Chloroflexus aurantiacus J-10-fl: one gene and its partner. Each later gene encodes a partner of the first gene's protein in a complex. Links are inferred from orthologs where the notes say so. Each region holds a gene or a part of one and is shown on either strand. Other genes may lie near its edges.

What was found. The genes of interacting proteins can lie anywhere in the genome.
Region 2: the proteins of tsaD (region 1) and tsaE are in contact, whole or in part, in a crystal structure (PDB 6N9A), measured with the Thermotoga maritima proteins. The link is inferred for Chloroflexus aurantiacus J-10-fl from one-to-one orthologs. Residues at the interface, in WP_004082750.1 of Thermotoga maritima: Cys10, Asp11, Arg49, His50, Leu82, Gly84, Gly135, Gly136, Glu154, Thr155, Leu156, Asp157, Asp158, Ser159, Glu162, Asp165, Lys166, Arg169, Leu170, Tyr175, Lys213, Thr214, Leu217, Tyr218, Gln221, Arg222, Asn324; in WP_004082108.1 of Thermotoga maritima: Leu37, Gly38, Lys46, Lys57, Val59, Lys60, Ser61, Thr63, Phe64, Thr65, Leu66, Met67, Val69, Pro71, Tyr82, Arg83, Leu84, Asp86, Asp88, Phe89, Asp93, Ile128, Asp130, Glu131, Arg134.

The regions. Positions count from the first base shown.
Region 1 is NC_010175.1:1,287,757-1,291,367, reverse strand. Bases 137-3,086 are described here. They hold tsaD (tRNA (adenosine(37)-N6)-threonylcarbamoyltransferase complex transferase subunit TsaD), read left to right. Parts: upstream 137-1,052; coding sequence 1,053-2,120; downstream 2,121-3,086. Other genes in these bases: CAUR_RS04845 (sigma-70 family RNA polymerase sigma factor), read right to left, coding at 2,934-3,086; CAUR_RS04850 (anti-sigma factor family protein), read right to left, coding at 2,185-2,901; CAUR_RS04860 (YggS family pyridoxal phosphate-dependent enzyme), read left to right, coding at 294-1,034; CAUR_RS04865 (hypothetical protein), read left to right, coding at 137-297. Outside these bases: more of CAUR_RS04865, read left to right, coding at 1-136; more of CAUR_RS04845, read right to left, coding at 3,087-3,536; CAUR_RS04840 (RibD family protein), read right to left, coding at 3,572-3,611.
Region 2 is NC_010175.1:2,726,187-2,729,803, reverse strand. The notes cover bases 135-3,090. They hold tsaE (tRNA (adenosine(37)-N6)-threonylcarbamoyltransferase complex ATPase subunit type 1 TsaE), read left to right. Parts: upstream 135-1,329; coding sequence 1,330-1,851; downstream 1,852-3,090. Other genes in these bases: CAUR_RS10385 (FhaA domain-containing protein), read left to right, coding at 2,795-3,090; tsaB (tRNA (adenosine(37)-N6)-threonylcarbamoyltransferase complex dimerization subunit type 1 TsaB), read left to right, coding at 1,851-2,528; CAUR_RS10400 (hypothetical protein), read left to right, coding at 861-1,226; CAUR_RS10405 (metal ABC transporter substrate-binding protein), read right to left, coding at 135-648. Outside these bases: more of CAUR_RS10405, read right to left, coding at 1-134; more of CAUR_RS10385, read left to right, coding at 3,091-3,511; CAUR_RS10380 (FHA domain-containing protein), read left to right, coding at 3,515-3,617. UniProt on the Escherichia coli protein: Required for the formation of a threonylcarbamoyl group on adenosine at position 37 (t(6)A37) in tRNAs that read codons beginning with adenine.

The DNA.
Region 1 (3,611 bases):
GTGATCGATGGGATCGAGCCTGTTCCCAATGGGGTACGGATTCGGGGGACGGTAACAAACCTGACCGATGGCAATCTTCAGGTGCCGATCAGCGCCTTTGAGTTGCGTGACAGTGCCGGTGAGAGTTATCGCGCACCAGGAACAACGATAGCCAACCTGTCACCTGGAGCTTCGACACCGCTTGAATTGAGTGTCCCATTACCGAACGGTCGCGGCTTGCTGTTGATCACCCATCTGCCGCCGGATCCACCGCTGGAGCAACGCTTACTTATCGATGTGCAAGGGGCATCATCATGACTGAGGCGCTTCGTCAACGACTGGCCATTGTCCGTGAGCAGATTGCAGCAGCCGCTGCCGCCGCCGGACGGCAAGCTGACGAGGTACAGTTGATTGCGGTGAGTAAGACCCATCCACCGGAAGTGGTGGCAGCAGCGGTAGCCGCCGGCGTCAGCGATATTGGCGAAAATCGTGTGCAAGAAGCTCAACATAAAATCGCGGCGTTACACTCTCTGCAACCACGGCCGCGCTGGCATCTGATTGGCCATCTTCAGCGTAATAAGGCTAAAGTCGCGGTTGAATTGTTCGATCTCATCCATTCTGTTGATAGTGTACGACTGGCAGAAACGCTGGATCGGCATGCACGTGAGCGGGATCGGCGATTGCCGATTCTGCTCCAGGTGAATGTGAGTGGCGAGGCGAGTAAAGAGGGTTTTGTGGTCGTGGATGGGATTAAAAATACGACAGCTTATAGCGCATTCTTGCGCGATGTAGAGGCTATTCTGCAACTGCCGGCCCTTGAGATACGGGGGCTGATGACGATTGCGCCGATTGTTGAGCATCCCGATCTGGCGCGGCCCTACTTCGCAACCTTACGTGAGCTACGTGATGATCTGGTCCGTCGCTATCCTCAGACCAACTGGCGCGAGCTTTCGATGGGTATGAGTGACGATCTCACGGCGGCGATTGCCGAAGGGGCAACGATGGTGCGGATCGGCAGAGCAATCTTCGGTGAGCGAACAGGTAAGATGGTATGAGAGCCAGGAATTATGACTATGAATGAATTGCCCGCCAATTTCACGATTCTGGCATTGGAAACCTCTTGTGACGAGACGGCTGCTGCAGTGGTGCGTGGTGGGCGGACGGTGCTGAGCAATGTTGTCGCGTCCCAAATGGCGACCCATGAACGCTACGGTGGGGTTGTGCCGGAAATTGCTTCGCGCCAGCACATTCTCAGTCTGGCACCGGTCGTGCGGGCAGCCCTGGCTGTCCTGCCAAACGGTTGGGCTGATGTGCATGCAGTAGCTGCCACTCATGGGCCAGGGCTGAGCGGTGCACTGCTCACCGGTCTTAATGCGGCCAAGGCCATGGCATGGCGACGCGGTTTGCCTTTTGTGGCAGTTAACCATCTCGAAGCGCACCTTTACGCCGGATGGTTGGGTAGTGATCCGCCGCCACCATTTCCACTCGTTGCCCTGCTGGTGAGCGGAGGGCATACGTTGCTGGTACTCTTGCGCGATCACGGTAACTATCAACTGCTTGGGCAAACCCGTGACGATGCAGCCGGTGAAGCCTTTGATAAAGTAGCGCGTATTTTGGGGTTGGGCTACCCAGGCGGGCCGGCAATTCAGGCTGCTGCTGCCAATGCCACTCCTGGTGGTGTGCTGCCACGGGCCTGGTTGCGTGACAGCTACGATTTTTCGTTTAGCGGTTTGAAAACAGCCGTCCTTCATCGTGTGCAGGATCGGCTGGCTCAGCAAAGCCGACTGAGCGGACGGAAGGGAGCCGGTGAGACGCCGCAGCTCGATGCCCCGTTTGTGGCGCAGATGGCTTACGCCTTTCAGGAGTCGGTAGTTGATGTGCTGGTCACCAAAACCGTTGATGCGGCGCGGCGTTATCAGGCGCAGGCGATCCTCCTTGCCGGTGGTGTCGCCGCTAATCGGCGGTTGCGCGAAGAGCTAATCCGGCGCGCCAGTGTGCCAGTCCATTTACCGGCCTTTGATCTCTGCACCGATAACGCTGCAATGGTTGCTGCCGCTGCATTTTACCGGTTTCACAGCGGTGTGCAGTACGGCTGGGACGTTGATGTGACGGCAAATCTACCGCTGGAACAGGCGAATTAAGAAGTGGCCTGTATCCTGTTCAAGCCGGGTTATGTGGTGAACCGGGCGCATGGCGCTGTATAGTCTATTCAGCCCGTCGGCGGACAAACCAGATACCGGCCACAATCAGGAGCAAGATAGCCAGGGCAATCACTACCGGCCAGGACGGCGGAGCAAGTGGAGGGCTTTGGGCAGGTTGCGACTGCGCACCTGCTGAACCGTCTGGTTCAACAGCCTGCGACTCGCGGGCAGCAGCGCCTGCCGGTAACGTTGGCTCAGCCATCGCACTCAATGCCGCTTCAGACGTCGGTTCTGCTTGCTCAACCTCATTTGGACTGGCGGCGATGGCAGGAGCGTTTTCAGCAACGGGCGACTCAGGTAGCGCAGCGGCAAAGGCGGGGGCGGTGGGTGCTGTAGTGTCACCACTCATCATGGCTTGCGGAGTGCTGGCTGAATTGTTATTCAGCCCCAGCATCTGCCAGCTTATGAGAATGACCAACACCAGCGCAGCCAGGCCGCTGAGCGGCTGCCACCAGCCAGACAAGGAAAACCGGCGCCGACGCACGCCAGCCATCTCAGGAGTCAGCGTAAACGTGCGTGGTGGCGTTACCCATGGCTGTTCACGGAGGAGGTCGCGAACCGCACGCAGTTCGGCCAGTTCACGGCGTAACGATGGCTCGGCGCGCAACCGCTGTTCGAGCGCAGATCGCTCGGCAGGCGTTAGTTCGTTATCTATATATGCCGAGAGCAATTCACGATCATGCTCAGGTAATTCAGATGGTGAAGGCGACAGGGTTGTCATCAGCGTACTCGTGTAACCATCAGGTGTAACTGTTACGTGGTTGTTTCATCATCAAGACGAAATTTTAACGGTAAGAGTTCCCCGGCGCGGAGAATATCGCGCAATTTAGCCCGTGCCCGACTTAATCGCGATTTCACAGTTCCTAACTGCACACCGGTAATGTGGGCAATCTCCTCATAGGCTAACCCTTGAATATCGCTGAGGATGATCACGATGCGCTGATCTTCAGGTAGTTCGGCCAAACCACGCTGGATCGCTGCACTCAACTCTTGCTGCAACATAAGCTCATCGAGACTGGCGCCCGGATCAGGGAGATCAAGCCGATTACCCTCATCATCTGGCTCTTTGTCAAGCGACACCGATGGTCGCCGTTTCCGGGTACGTAGTACATCGTAGCAGGTGTTGGTAGCAATGCGGAGGAGCCAGGATTTCAATGCACCGCCGCGAAAGTTCGCCAAATGACGGAAAGCAGAGATAAACGTGTCCTGGGTGGCATCGGCTGCGGCATCGGTATCGCCCAACATACGATAACAAAGGTTGTAGACCCGCGTTTCGTATAGCCGTACAATCTGGTTAAACGAATCGAGATCGCCCGCTTGTGCTGCACTGATCAGTCGTTGCTCTTCATTAGCCATACGATCGCTCGTCTCTTGTACCAACCTGAGCTGTATTATACCGGTTTTGCGTCAGGAGGGATAACGATATTTGCC
Region 2 (3,617 bases), 1.4 Mb from region 1 along the record:
TGGATCGAGACGGCTCAGCGTGGTATAGATCAGATCAGTCCAGATTTTCACGTTAGCCGGATCCGTCCAGGTATGGGGGTCAACCGACCCTGCCCCGTGCTCGTCGGCATGTTCATCACCATGCTCATCACCGTGGGCGTCAGCCTGCGTGTTGCTGTGATCGTCGGCGTGGGTATCACCGGCAGCACCGGCTGCCTCTGTTCCGTGTTCGTCGGTGTGCTCTTCCTCGTGGGCATGACCGGTAGCTTCCGCTTCCGTCAATGCACGCAGGGCAAGGTTCGCCGACAGATCGACGACTTCAGCTTGCGTCCCTGAACTCGCGATCAGACGATCAATAAACTCTTCATAGCCGGCACCAACCGTGAAGATGACCCTGGCTTCACTCACTCGTGCCAGGTCTTGAGGTGTCGGCTCAAAGCCGTGGGTGTCGGCCCCAATCGGCACAATCGTCTCGACCTGAACCCGATCACCACCGACCTGACGCACAACATCGGCCACGATACTGGTACTGGCCATAACCAGCATTGGTTGCGCTGAGGTGTTGTCCGTCGCCGGTACTGCGGTGGGCTGACTCGCCGGTGCTTGCCCACATGCTGCCATCAGCAGCATACCTGCGAGCAAAACGGTTATCTGTTGTATGAAACGCATCGTTTGATCCTCCTTAATGAAACATTGTTTCAAAAGAGATTATGTGCCAAAGAGCACCTGTTGTCAAATGCCGGCGAATCGGGGCGGGTAATGCAATCGGTTCTACGTAAAACAAAATTTATGGTATACTATACGAAGAATATCTCCCCCATCAGTGTATTGCCCCGTCGCTCGCACGCGAGGCCAGGTCCTCAATGGAGGAGGATTGGAGTATGAAGGTAACAGTTCGTGATGCTGCCGCCCACGCCCGTCGGCTTGGTTACCACGTCATTGCCGCAGAGCAGTTACGTGCCACTCGTTGTTTACTGGTGCTTGCTGAGCCGTCGGGGCAACCGTTCGCTGTTCTCATCCAACGTCGTGCTCTGATTACTGCCGCCGATGTGCAGGACTTTGCCGAAATGCTGTTTTTGCGCCGTTTGGATCGCGGCTTGTTGATTGCAGTGGATGGTGGGTTTAGTAACGAAGCCCGACGGACTGCGCAGGAGTTGCGTCAAGCAACGATTACGCTCGCAACAGACATCCCACCGGCAAGTGGCTTTGCACCGGCTGGCCTGAGTCCGGTCGTTGATCTCAAGTAATACCCGGTACGCATCTCGCTCTCTTTAAGGGCGAGCGAGAATGCAGGGACAGGGAACAGCATACCCGCAATTTTTCCATGCCCGGCTATGGTACAATAGGGCTATGACCGATCAACTGTTGTCGGCGGCCCAAACGCCGCATGATCTCGATTTTATCAGTCATAGTCCGACCCAGACTGAACGTATCGGCGCGCGCCTTGGTCACCTGCTGCGCGCCGGTGATTTGGTGTTGCTTTCAGGTCAACTCGGTGCCGGCAAAACCCATCTCATTAAAGGTATAGCTCGTGGCCTCGGCTACGACGGCCTGGTGACCAGCCCAACCTTTGTCTTGATCAATGAATATCGGGCCGATGCTGCCCATGGACGGCTACCGATCTATCACGTCGATCTCTACCGGGTGCGTGATGTGACCGAATTGATTACGATTGGTCTTGATGAACTCTGGTTGAGCGAAGGCATTTGCCTGATCGAATGGCCTGAACGGGCAGCGACGGCAATGCCGGCAGAACATTTACACATTGTGCTCAGCCATGTGAGCGAGACCAAGCGGCAGATACGGCTGACGCCCCGTGGGATGCGTTACCGTGAACTACTGCTTAGGTTTAAGGAGGAGACGTTCGGCTAATGTTGCTCGCTATCGACACCGCTACCGCACTGACCGGTCTTGCTCTCTATGATGCGCACGGCCCATTAGCCGAAAGCGTCTGGGAGTCGGGACGTAACCATACTGCGCAACTCTTGCCACAAATCGATGCGCTCCTGCGCTACATCGGTGCAACACCAGCCGACGTGACCGTGCTGGCGGTCGGATTGGGACCGGGGAGCTGGAGTGGTCTGCGGGTAGGGTTGAGTCTGGCGAAGGGGATGGCACTGGCCGGCGATCTGCCATTGATTGGGATTGCAACCCTTGAGGCGTTGGCGTACCAGTACGCGCCGACCCCATTGCCGGTCTATCCACTGATACGGCTGGGGCGTGATCGTTATGCGACGGCTCCTTTTGTGGCGCAGGATCGCCTTGAGCGCCTGGCGCCTGATCGTAATCTCACGCTCGCTGAACTCTGTGCCGACGTGAGTGGGCGTGCGCTCTTTTGTGGTGATCTCGATGCAGCGACGATAGCTGCCCTGCAACGCGGTTTGGGTGAGCGGGCTGTGTTGCCGGCACCGGCAGCCCGCTTGCGGCGCCCGGCGTATCTTGCCGAACTGGCCTGGCAGCGCCATCTTGCGCGTGATTACGATGATCTGGCTACGCTTGAACCCCGGTACCTCGGTGAGCCGGTGCGAACACCGGCACAACATACCTGAAGCACGTTGTTACGTTTTGTCTTGCAAAGGTCGCGGAGCGGTTCGGTTGTCCGTGAGACCAGATAGTCACGAGCTGTAGATCGCTCTTGTAATGACAGGCAGGCCTGTACCCCTGCCTGGCTATAGCGGTTTCAAGCTGGTGTCGGAACCATGTGTCTCTGCCATTCAACTTGCCACCCATCTACGCTTCGCCGATAATGACGGTATAGTATGTGTAGATGTTTGCCGGCAGCGGCCGTTGATCCAATTGCCATGGGGGAAATGCCATGTCTGCCCTACGCCGATTTGAACAGTTTATGGAGCAGATGGTCGAAGGATCGGTAGCGCGTATCTTTCGTAGTACGATTCAACCGGTCGAGATTGCGCGTCGGTTAGAGAAGGCGATGGAGAGCAACCAGACAATTAGTGTCAAGCGCGTGATTGTGCCGAGCAGCTACCGGGCCTTTTTGAATCCGCAAGACTTCGCGATCTTTCAACCGGTACGCCAGCAGATCGAGCAGGAACTGGCAACCTACCTGAGTGAGCTGGCCGCCGAACGCAATTTCACGATGCTCGATCATCCGCGGGTGGTGATCACGGAAGATCCGGCCGTCCCCCGGCGTTCGATCCAGGTCGAGGCCGAGATGCGCGACAATCAATCCGATCAGCCGACGATGACGATGATTATGCAAAGCGACCGCGCCCCCGGACGGTCATCAGGTGCTTTTTTTCTCTTGCAGATCGGCAATGCACCACAGGCGCTGCCCATTGCTACCACAACGGTTACTATCGGACGTGGCCTGGATAACGATATTATTCTGGAAGACACGCGAGTCTCACGAAAACACGCCCAACTGCGTTATCGCCAGCGTCGCTTCTGGCTGACCGACCTGGGGAGTACGAATGGTACCTTTGTGAATGGTGAACGGATCAGTGAACGGGCACTCCGTGATGGTGACGTGGTTTCGCTGGGTGGGCTGGAACTGACGTTTCGTGAGGGCTGATCCATGTTTTTCGATATTGCCAGCATCTCGATTGGAATTATCCTGCTTTTACTGCGCGTGGCAGTTGTGTTTCTCCTCTACTTTTTTCTCTGGCAAGTGGTTCAGG